Aliamphritea hakodatensis: one gene and its partner. The protein of the gene in region 1 interacts with the protein of each later gene in a pairwise test. Links are inferred from orthologs where the notes say so. Each region holds a gene or a part of one and is shown in the gene's direction. Other genes may lie near its edges.

Region 1 (5,223 bases):
ATTTTCGCCTCAGCTGTTCGGCCAGTCGGAATTTCCCCGCATCCGCCAATACGTTGTTGAAAATGCTGTCAGGGCCGAAGCCTTGTATCAGGCGATTATTGAAGACAAAGCTGTAGCGGCCGAAAACTTCGGCGTCAAAGCCGGAATCGGCACAATCTTTCCAGTCGCCTTTGAGGGCAAAGCCAGAGAATCTGTATCCGGCGTTTACAGGATCGAGATAGATGGCATGCCACCGTCCCATACCGTCCGGCTCCAGACCGGGCCTGCCATTAATGGTACAGACCTTCGGGATGCTACCGGTACCGTCACCTTTGGACAGTTCACCAATCAGATTGAGTATCAGGATGCCGGCTCAGCGCTGAATAATGCGATGAAGTCATCGGTGCTGACTGGAATTGCATCAACTGATCTGACTGGCAGACAGCTATCGGTGACCGGCGTATTTAAACTCATTAATCCTAAAAACTGGTTAGTGACACCGGTCAGGCTGGTGGTGCAATGACAGGGTGTCCGGGAACCACCGGAGAAACCGGTGAAGTTGTGATGTCAGCCAGAAATATAAGCCGTGTATATGGCAGTACTCTGGCACTGAGAGACGTGAATTTTGATATCCATCGTGGGCAGGTGACCACGCTATTCGGTGAGAATGGTGCCGGTAAGTCAACCCTGATGAAAATACTTTCGGGCATAGTTAAAGCAAGTTCGGGAGATATCTTTCTGGATAATCAGCCAGTGAGGTTCAGTTCCTCTGCAGATGCGCAGGCCTGCGGAGTTTGTATTATCCATCAGGAACTCAGTCTGGCGCCGAACATGACCGTGCGGGATAACATATTTTTGGGCCGTGAAATCACCGGTTCTGCGGGCATTGATTTTGCTGAAGAAGATCGCCAGACCCGACAGCTCATGCAGCAGCTTGAAGAAGACATTTCACCTCATACCCGGGTAGAGGAGCTGCGTCTGGGTCAGCAACAGCTGGTGGAGATCGCCAGAGCTTTGTCAGTAAACTCCCGTATTCTGATTATGGATGAACCTACCTCTGCGCTCAGCGCCTCAGAAGTTGCAGTACTTTTTCGGGTAATACATGAGCTGACCGCCCGCGGCGTATCGGTTGTTTACATTTCCCATCATCTGGAGGAAGCGTTACAGATTACGGATCATGCGGTGGTGCTGCGTGACGGAACTGTGACCGCCAGTGCCCGGCGTGCTGATATAGATCTGCAATGGTTGGTACGAAATATGGTCGGTGATCATTTTAATTTGGGGTCACCGCCGCAAGTTCTGATTTCTGAAAGGCCTGCGCTTGCGGTAACGGATCTTGTGATTACGGACTCTGGTGGGGCCGGATACCGGTTAGTGGACGGTTTGTCTCTGAATATTCATCCCGGTGAGATCATATGTATCTACGGGTTGATGGGGGCTGGCAGGACAGAATTGATGGAATGTCTCGCCGGGCGAATCAGGCCTTCAGGGGGCAGGGTTGAACTGTTTGGCAGAAATATTGCGTCAATGACCATCGCTCAGCGGATATCACTGGGGCTGGTACTGGTGCCGGAAGACCGCCAGCGCGACGGTCTGGTGCAGACGATGAATGTCGGCCGCAATCTGTCCCTGGCGAGTATTCGGGCGTTTACACAAGCACTGATCACCTCAGTTGAAAAAGAAGCATCCCTGATCAGCCGGACTGTCAGGGATGTGACGGTTAAAACCGCCAGTGCTGATGCCTCAGTCGGTTCCCTGTCCGGTGGCAATCAGCAAAAAGTGGTTATCGGAAAAATGCTGGCAACCCAGCCAAAAGTGATGCTTCTGGATGAACCGAGCCGGGGAATTGATATAGGTGCGAAAGGTGAGGTCTTTCGTTTGTTAGCGAGCAGGGCAGAAGAAGGCCTTGGGGTGCTGTTCAGTACCTCTGAAGTAAACGAATGCCTGAGCATTGCACACCGGATCATTGTTATGAACCGTGGCAGGATTGCGGCCGTGTTCGGTGCTGATGCCAGTAAGGAAGCGATTATGTCAGCATCAGGTGAATCTCTGATTGCCTGAATCTAGTTACAGACAGGACAAGGATTATGTCAGGCAGCAGCTTTATACCGGACAGGGCTTCGGCCCTTAAAACAACAAACCCATATAGCCTGATCAGGATATTGCTGGAAGGCCGGGCGTACTTTGCATTACTGGTCATCATTGCGGTTTTCTCACTGCTATCTCCCCATTACCTGAGCTTCGCTAACTTCATGATTATGTCATCTCATGTGGCAATCTTCGGTTTGCTGGCGGTAGGTATGTTGCTGGTTATTCTCAATGGCGGTATTGATCTTTCGGTAGGGTCAACACTGGGGCTATGTGGTGTGTTCGCCGGATTTCTGATGCAGGGAGTCGTGCTGGAGTCACTTGGGGTAATTCTCTATCCGCCGGTGTGGGTGGTTGTATTGCTGACCTGCGCGATGGGGGCGCTGGTTGGTCTGGTTAACGGTGTACTGATCGCATTCTTTAAAGTGCCTGCCTTTGTTGCCACCCTTGGCACTCTCTATGTAGCCAGAGGGGTCGCATTACTGATGACTAACGGGCTGACCTATAACAAGCTTTCCGGCAGCGAAGTACTTGGTAATACCGGCTTCGACTGGCTGGGATTTAACCGGTTCTGGGAAGTGCCTGTCGGGGTGATCGTTTTGATAGTCATCGCGCTGTGTTGTGGCTTGATGCTCAGCCGGACGGCATTTGGCAGATGGCTGTACGCTTCAGGTGGTAATGAACGGGCCGCCGAGCTGTCAGGGGTGCCGGTCAAACGGGTGCAGGTAACTGTGTATGTCTTATCGGGTATTTGTGCGGCCCTTGCCGGACTTGTGTTGTCATCACAGTTAACGTCAGCAGGGCCTACAGCCGGTACAACGTATGAGCTGACTGCAATTGCTGCGGTGGTTATCGGCGGAGCCGCGCTGACAGGGGGCCGGGGGAATGTTCGCGGTACATTGCTGGGGGCGTTTGTCATCGGTTTTCTGGCTGACGGCCTGGTAATCATCGGTGTTTCAGCTTACTGGCAAACGGTTTTTACCGGCGCAGTGATTGTGTTGGCAGTTTTATTAAACAGTATTCAGTACCGGCGACGGGAGGCGTGACTTCAGCTGCAGATAAAGCGCTGTCAGGTTCGCCAACAGCTAGTGGCCGGTTAACACAGGTTATATGGGAAACAGTAACGGTTAACCGGTGATCTTAATCGATAAAGGGAGTTTAAAGATGCTCAGTAAATACAGGAAGATGATAGTGAAGATGCTGGCAGCAGGACTGCTGATTTTAACAGGACAGGCCTGGGCAGGCGGGCTGATAACAATCATCGTTAATGATCCTTCAAATCCATACTGGTTTACGGAAGGAGAAGTGGCAAAGGCAACAGCTGAGAAGCTTGGCTATACGGCCAATGTGGCGGCCCATACCGGGGATACCAATACAGAAAGCCAACTGATTGATACCGCGATTACCAATAAATCGGTTGCCATTATTCTCGACCCGGCAAACGCTGACGGTTCGATCGGTGCAGTACGTAAAGCAGTGAGCGCAGGTGTGCCGGTATTTCTGGTAAATGCCGAGATCAACCAGGAAGGGCTGGCGAAAAGCCAACTGGTTTCCAACAATGCTCAGGGGGCTGCGATGGGCGCCCTGCAATGGGTTGAGAGCGTGGGTGATTCCGGGAACTACGTCGAGCTGTTCGGTGCTCCGTCTGATAATAATGCGGCGACCCGTTCAAACGGTTTCGAGACGGTTTTGAGTCAGTATCCTGATCTTAATAAGGTGGCATCAGAAGTGGCTAACTGGGATCGCTCACAGGGGTACAGCAAGATGCAGGCGATGCTGCAGTCAAACCCGGATATCCAGGGTGTCATCAGTGGTAATGATGAGATGGCGCTGGGTGCAATTGCTGCCTTAAAAGAAGCCGGTAAGCTTGGCAGTGTCAGGGTTGGGGGTTTTGACGGGTCACCGGATGCCATTGATGCGATTAAGTCCGGTGAGCTGGCCTATACCGTGCTGCAGCCGGTCGCCGTATTTTCGGAAGCGGCGGTGAGACAGGCAGATAATTTTATCCGAACCGGTGAAACCGGAGCGGCTTCGGAAAAACAGTTATTCGATTGTATTGTTATCACCGCTGACAATGTGGATGACTATATTGCGCCATTTGTACTTGCACAGTGACAGTGGGGCTGGTTACCGGGTGATCATAGCTGTAACCCGTTCAGGGTAGGCGGTCATAGGGTGCGGTTTGTCTGGCAGGTCAGTCCGGTCACAGAGGCTGGCTCCGGCGGTGCGCTGTCTCGCGGAATAAAGAGGATGAGGTAAGTGAAATGTGTAGCACAGAGAACATGGAAAGTTCAGCTGCTGCCGGGTGTATCCCTGACCGGATGCAGGCGGTGGTTGCGTATGGTCCGGGGGATTACCGGCTTGAAGAAGTGAATGTGCCTTTGGCCGGCCCCGGTGAAATTCTGATTAAGGTTGAGGCCTGCGGAATTTGTGCCGGTGACATTAAATCCTTCAGCGGTGCCCCCAGCTTCTGGGGGGATGATACGCAGCCGGCGTACATAAAAGCCCCCATGATTCCGGGGCATGAGTTTATTGGCAGGGTGGTAACCCTCGGTGAGGGTGTCACCGATTTCAGTGTTGGTGACCGGATTGTCTCCGAGCAAATTGTTCCCTGCTGGCAATGCCGGTTTTGTAAAAGTGGCCAATACTGGATGTGTCAGAAACATGATGTTTATGGTTTCCAGCACAATGTGAACGGTGCGATGGCGGAATACATGAAGTTTCCTAAAGAAGCTATTAACTACCGGGTACCAGAGGATCTGCCGGTCAAAAAGGCAATTCTGATTGAACCGTACGCCTGTTCCATGCATGCGGTGGAACGGGCAGATATCAGGCTTGGTGATGTCGTAGTGATTGCCGGTGCCGGCACCCTTGGTCTGGGTATGATTGGTGCAGCAAAAAAGGCGGGAGCAGAGATTCTGGTTGTTCTTGATATGTTTAATAAGCGCCTTGAGCTGGCGAAAGGTTTTGGTGCGGATATCGTTATCAATCCGTCTGAATGTGATGCTGAAGCGAAGATCAGAGCATTAACTGACGGCTATGGTTGCGATGTCTATATCGAAGCGACAGGGCATCCGGCGTCAGTGGAACAGGGGCTGGGTATGACCCGGAACCTTGGACGTTTTGTTGAATTCAGTGTGTTTAAAGATCCGGTCT
Region 2 (6,069 bases), 1.9 Mb from region 1 along the record:
GCGTGGTCGCCAGACTCGATAGCTGCAGTTACTTTCTTAACGTAGGTGCGAACCATGGAACGCAGGCTAGCGTTATGTTGACGGCGCTTCTCAGCTTGACGAGCGCGTTTGCGGGATCCTGCGGAATTTGCCACGATCCGACTCCTTTAATATATAAATTCAAATTACCCGGCAAATAACCCTGCTAAAAGGGGAGGTGCCGGCATCGTTTTTTGAGACGCGAAATTATTCCTGTTTGTAGGTCGTCTGTCAATAAATGCAGCAATTTAATTATTGAGGCGTTATCATCGGACGGAAAATTTTTGACGCAACAGGGCGAAAACTTGAGTAACAGCAAGGGCAGGCAGGGTTCAGCCGCACAGAAAAACACTTCTCCGGGTCTGTTGCGATCCAGTGCGGTGGTGGGCCTGATGACGATGTTATCGCGGGTGCTGGGGCTGGCGCGTGATGTCGTGGTGGCAAATTTTTTTGGCGCGGGCAGCGGTGCTGATGCATTTTTTGTGGCGTTCAAAATTCCCAATTTCCTGCGCCGGCTGTTTGCTGAAGGGGCGTTCTCCCAGGCATTTGTACCTGTGCTGTCGGAATACCGTTCTCAGCAGGATAAAGCGGCGGTTAAGGCTCTGGTTGACCGGGTAACCGGTACGCTGGGGTTGGTGTTAATGCTGGTCACGGCGCTGGGGGTGTTAGGGGCGCCATTTCTGGCGATGGTGTTTGCGCCAGGTTTTTATCTGCAGGGCGGGGAGCGTTACGATCTGGTGGTCGATATGTTGCGCCTGACGTTTCCGTATCTGCTGCTGATTTCACTGACGGCGCTGGCGGGCAGTGTGCTGAACAGTTATGAGCGTTTTGCTGTTCCGGCGTTTACACCGGTATTACTGAACTTATCCCTGATCGGCGCGGCCATTTGGCTGCAGCCGGTATTTGATCAGCCGGTCATGGCGCTGGCGCTTGGGGTGCTGATTGCCGGTTGTGTGCAGTTGCTGTTCCAGATGCCGTTTCTGTGGCGCCTTCAGTTGTTGCCCCGTCCGCGGGTGGACCGGCAGCACGAAGGTGTAAAGCGGATTATGGTGCTGATGATTCCGGCGTTGTTTGGTGTGTCGGTCAGCCAGATAAACCTGTTGTTGGATACATTGCTGGCGTCGTTCCTGCAAACCGGCAGTGTGTCCTGGCTGTATTATTCTGACCGGCTCGCAGAATTGCCGCTGGGGGTGTTTGGTATCGCCATTGCGACGGTGATTTTGCCGAGTCTGTCCCGCAAGCATGCTGAAAAATCCACTGAGCATTTTGCCCGAACCCTGGACTGGGCGGTACGGATGGTACTGCTGATTGGTGTGCCGGCGGCACTGGCGTTGCTGATACTGGCTGAGCCGCTGATCGCGACGTTGTTCCATTACGGTGAAATGCAGGACCGGGATGTCATGATGGCGGCGATGAGTCTGCGGGCTTATGCCTGTGGTCTGATCGCATTCATGCTGATCAAAGTATTAGCGCCGGGGTATTTTTCCCGTCAGGACACAAAAACACCGGTGCGGATCGGGATTATCGCGATGGTTGTGAATATGGCGCTGAATCTGGCGCTTATCGGCCCGCTCGATCACGTCGGGTTGGCGCTGGCGACAACACTGTCGGCTTTTCTGAACGCCGGTTTGCTGCTCAGAGGGCTGCGCCGTGATGGTGTGTTTGTCTGGCAGGCGGGCTGGGGGCTGATGGCGGTGCGGATTCTGCTGGCCAATGGTCTGATGGTCGGGCTGTTGTACTGGCTGGCTGCCGATGCGTTCCTGTGGCTTGACTTCACCCTGTGGCAGCGGGTCGGACAGATGGCTATGCTGGTTGGGCTGGGGGGGCTGGTTTATCTGGTAGCCCTGTTGGCGACCGGTTTGCGGATGCGCCATTTACGGCCCTGAAAATGCCGAAAAAATAGTCAGGTATCGGAGTACTCCGGGGCCGCTATCTGAGGTATAATTCCGCGCTGATTTTTTTGCTACTGATGAGTTGATCGCTGTTTATGGAACTGATTCGAGGCCTGCACAATCTCCGTGATACGCACCGTGACTGCGTCGCGACGATTGGTAATTTTGACGGTGTTCATCTGGGACACCGTCAGGTGTTGGGTCAGTTGCAGCGTAAAGCGGCTGAATTGCAGCTACCGTCGGTGGTTATAATTTTTGAGCCCCAGCCGCAGGAGTTTTTCTGTGGTGATAAGGCGCTGCCCCGGGTAACACGCTTTGGCGAGAAAGTGCGCCTGCTGGAACAGCAGGGCGTCGACCGGGTTGTGTGCCTGACGTTTAATGAACGCCTGCGTGCAATGACTGCAGAGGCTTTCGTGCAGCAGTTGCTATTGAACGGCCTGGCGATCAAGCATCTGGTGGTGGGCGATGACTTCCGGTTTGGCTGCGACCGTGCCGGGGATTATCAGATGCTCTGCCAGAGTGGCGTGACGCACGGCTTTAGCGTTGAAAACACGGCGACCTTTGACGTAGATGGTGAGCGGGTGAGCAGCACCCGTATTCGCAAAGCGCTGGCAGACAACCAGTTGGCCCTTAGCAGCCGTTTACTGGGACGTAATTACCGGGTTACCGGGCGGGTGATGCATGGTCAGGCGCTGGGGCGTCAGTTGGGTGTGCCAACCGCCAATGTGCGGATGCACCGGTTTCCCTGCCCTCTGCGAGGGGTGTATGCCATCAATGCGCATCTCAGTGATGGCAAGACGCTGCAAGGCGTGTGCAACGTCGGCATGCGGCCGACGGTGAACGGTACTAAGCCGGTACTGGAAGCGCACCTGTTTGATTTTTCCGGTGACCTGTATGGCCGCCTGCTGAGCGTAGAATTTAAACATTTCATCCGGGGCGAACAAAAGTTCGATGGTCTGGATGCACTGAAAGCACAGATTTTTGCAGATATTGATGCTGCCAGGGCATTTTTTGCCGGCAGCCAATAAAACCGAATTAACAGATATCTTATTCAGACTGTAAAGGTCTGACGAGAATAAACAGAGATCCAGAAGCGATACCACGATGACCGATTACAAAGCGACTTTGAACTTGCCGGAAACGGCCTTTCCGATGCGTGGCAATCTGGCTCAGAAAGAGCCGCAGATGCTAAAACAATGGCAGAAAATGGATCTGTATCAGAAGATTCGTCAGGTCAGCGCAGGTCGTGAAAAATTTATTTTGCATGATGGCCCGCCGTACGCGAACGGTGACATCCACATTGGTCATGCAGTTAACAAGATTCTGAAAGACATCATTGTTAAGTCCCGTACGTTGGACGGTTTTGACGTGCCGTATGTGCCGGGCTGGGACTGCCACGGTCTGCCGATTGAACACAACGTTGAGAAGAAACACGGCAAAGCCGGTGTGAAGCTGTCTTTTTCAGATTTCCGTAAGAAGTGCCGTGAGTACGCTGCCCGTCAGGTAGACGGCCAGAAGAAAGATTTTATCCGTCTGGGTGTTTTGGGTGACTGGGAAAATCCGTACCTGACGATGAACTTCGGCACCGAAGCGAACATCATCCGTGCGCTGGGTAAAATTGCTGAAAACGGCCACTTGGTAAAAGGTTATAAACCGGTTTACTGGAGTGTGGTGGGCGGTTCTGCGCTGGCCGAAGCGGAAGTGGAATATCAGGATAAAACCTCGCTGGCCATTGATGTGCGTTTTGCACCACTGGATGCTGATGCATTCCTTGGCTGTTTTGGTCAGCCAGCAGGTGAAGGTGAAGCTTCAGTTGTTATCTGGACAACAACGCCGTGGACCCTGCCGGCTAACCAGGCAGTTTCTCTGAACGCTGAGCTGGATTATGTGCTGGTACAGTGTGATGCCGGTGCCGGTACTGAGCGTCTGTTGCTGGCAGAAGCGCTGGTTGAAGACACCATGGGTCGCTATGGCATTGAAGATTATCAGGTGGTTGGCCGCTGTAAAGGTCAGGCGCTGGAAGGTCAGATGCTGGCACATCCGTTCTATGAACGTCAGGTACCTGTGATCCTGGGTGATCACGTTACCACCGATGCCGGTACCGGTGCAGTACACACTGCACCGGATCACGGTGTGGAAGACTTTAACGTAGGCCGTGCCTACGATATCGGTACCCTGAATCTTGTTGCCGGTAACGGTGTATTTGTAGAGGCCGCAGGCGAGTTTGCCGGTGAGCACGTGTACAAAGTAGAAGATAAGATCGTTGCGGCGCTGGAAGCGAATAACCGTCTGGTTATCCAGAAGAAGTTTAATCACAGTTATCCACATTGCTGGCGGACTAAGACGCCGCTGATTTACCGTGCTACGCCACAGTGGTTCATCAGCATGGACAAGGAAGGTCTGAAGACCAAAGCACTGGATGCTATCAAACAGGTTGAATGGTTCCCGGGCTGGGGCCAGAACCGCATTGAGGCGATGGTTGAGCAAAGCCCTGACTGGTGTGTTTCCCGTCAGCGTACCTGGGGTGTGCCAATTGCCCTGTTTGTAAATAAGAATACCGGTGAACTGCATCCGGAAACGCCGCGACTGATTGAAGCGGTGGCGCTGGAAGTTGAAAAGACCGGCATCGATGCCTGGTTTGATCTGGAAGCTGAATCCCTGCTGGGTGCTGAAGCGGATCAGTATGAAAAAGTACTGGATACCCTGGATGTATGGTTTGATTCCGGTGTGACGCACTACTCTGTGCTGGACCGTACAGAAGGGCTGGAATACCCGGCTAACATGTATCTGGAAGGTTCTGATCAGCACCGTGGCTGGTTCCAGTCTTCCCTGAAAACGGCGATTGCGATTAAAGGTACCGCGCCTTATAAGCAGGTACTGACGCACGGTTTCACTGTGGATGGTGACGGCCGTAAGATGTCCAAGTCTGTGGGTAACGTTGTTTCGCCACAGGAAGTAATGAATAAGTACGGTGCGGATATTCTGCGTCTGTGGGTTGCGTCTACTGACTTCAGCTCTGAGATGACTGTGTCGGATGAGATTCTGAAGCGTACGGCGGATGCCTATCGCCGGATCCGTAATACCGCCCGCTTCCTGCTGTCCAACCTGAGCGGTTTTGATCCGAAAACGGATCTGGTAGCACCGGAAGACATGGTGGCGCTGGATCGCTGGGCGGTGGACCGCACCGCACAGCTGCAGGAAGAGCTGGTTGGTCATTATGATCAGTACCAGATGCTGCAGGTGTATCAGAAAGTATCGCACTTCTGTTCACTGGATCTGGGTGGCTTCTATCTGGATATCATTAAGGACCGCCAGTACACCGCGAAGACAGATTCTGTTGCCCGTCGTTCCTGCCAGACTGCACTGTTCCACATCATGGAAGCGCTGGTACGCTGGGTTGCGCCGATTCTGAGCTTTACGGCTGATGAGATCTGGCAGCAGATGCCAGGTGAGCGGGCTGAGTCGGTTCAGCTGACGACCTGGTATGAAGGTTTGTCTGATCTGAATGCTGATGCTGAACTGGGCCGTGATTTCTGGCAACAGGTTCTGGCGGTGAAAACTGCGGTGAATAAAGAACTGGAAAACCAGCGTAGCGCCGGTAACGTCGGTGGCAGTCTGGAAGCAGAGGTTACCCTGTTCTGTGCCCCTGAGCTGCAGGCTCAGCTGAATAAGCTGGAAGATGAACTGCGCTTTGTACTGATTACATCTCAGGCAGCCGTGCGTCCGCTGGCTGAAGCCGGTGATGCCGTCGCGACTGAGCTGGAAGGTCTGAGTGTTCAGGTCGTGAAGTCTGAGCAGGCTAAGTGTGACCGTTGCTGGCACCACCGTGAAGACGTGGGACAGAACGCAGAGCATGAAGCACTGTGTGGCCGCTGTGTTGAGAATGTCGGCGGCGCTGGCGAACAGCGCAGCTTTGCTTAATTCGGGCACAGATAACAGGATCACAGGATGACAATGTTTCGTTCTACAGCGCTGGTATGGCTATGGCTGGTTCTGCTGGTGCTGGGTTTTGATCTGGCGACTAAAACGCTGGCGGATTCGGTGTTGCCTTATGGCATACCGCATCCGCAACTGCCGGTGTTTGATCTGACACTGTTATACAACAAGGGCGCTGCGTTCAGCTTTCTGGCAGATGCCGGAGGCTGGCAGCGCTGGTTTT

The links. The genes of interacting proteins can lie anywhere in the genome.
Region 2: the proteins of PCI15_RS11410 (region 1) and ileS interact in binary tests that used the Escherichia coli proteins (3 or more experiments, as listed by UniProt). The link is inferred for Aliamphritea hakodatensis from one-to-one orthologs.

What each region holds. Positions count from the first base shown.
Region 1 is NZ_AP025281.1:2,478,298-2,483,520, forward strand. The notes cover bases 2,239-5,223. They hold PCI15_RS11410 (D-ribose ABC transporter substrate-binding protein), read left to right. Parts: upstream 2,239-3,264; coding sequence 3,265-4,182; downstream 4,183-5,223. Other genes in these bases: PCI15_RS11405 (ABC transporter permease), read left to right, coding at 2,239-3,113; PCI15_RS11415 (MDR/zinc-dependent alcohol dehydrogenase-like family protein), read left to right, coding at 4,332-5,223. Outside these bases: PCI15_RS11395 (DUF2291 family protein), read left to right, coding at 1-502; PCI15_RS11400 (sugar ABC transporter ATP-binding protein), read left to right, coding at 499-2,040; more of PCI15_RS11405, read left to right, coding at 2,067-2,238. UniProt on the Escherichia coli protein: Part of the ABC transporter complex RbsABC involved in ribose import. Binds ribose. Also serves as the primary chemoreceptor for chemotaxis.
Region 2 is NZ_AP025281.1:588,084-594,152, forward strand. What follows is about bases 2,664-6,031. They hold ileS (isoleucine--tRNA ligase), read left to right. Parts: upstream 2,664-3,014; coding sequence 3,015-5,831; downstream 5,832-6,031. Other genes in these bases: ribF (bifunctional riboflavin kinase/FAD synthetase), read left to right, coding at 2,664-2,938; lspA (signal peptidase II), read left to right, coding at 5,865-6,031. Outside these bases: rpsT (30S ribosomal protein S20), read right to left, coding at 1-134; murein biosynthesis integral membrane protein MurJ, read left to right, coding at 411-1,904; more of ribF, read left to right, coding at 2,006-2,663; more of lspA, read left to right, coding at 6,032-6,069. UniProt on the Escherichia coli protein: Catalyzes the attachment of isoleucine to tRNA(Ile). As IleRS can inadvertently accommodate and process structurally similar amino acids such as valine, to avoid such errors it has two additional distinct tRNA(Ile)-dependent editing activities.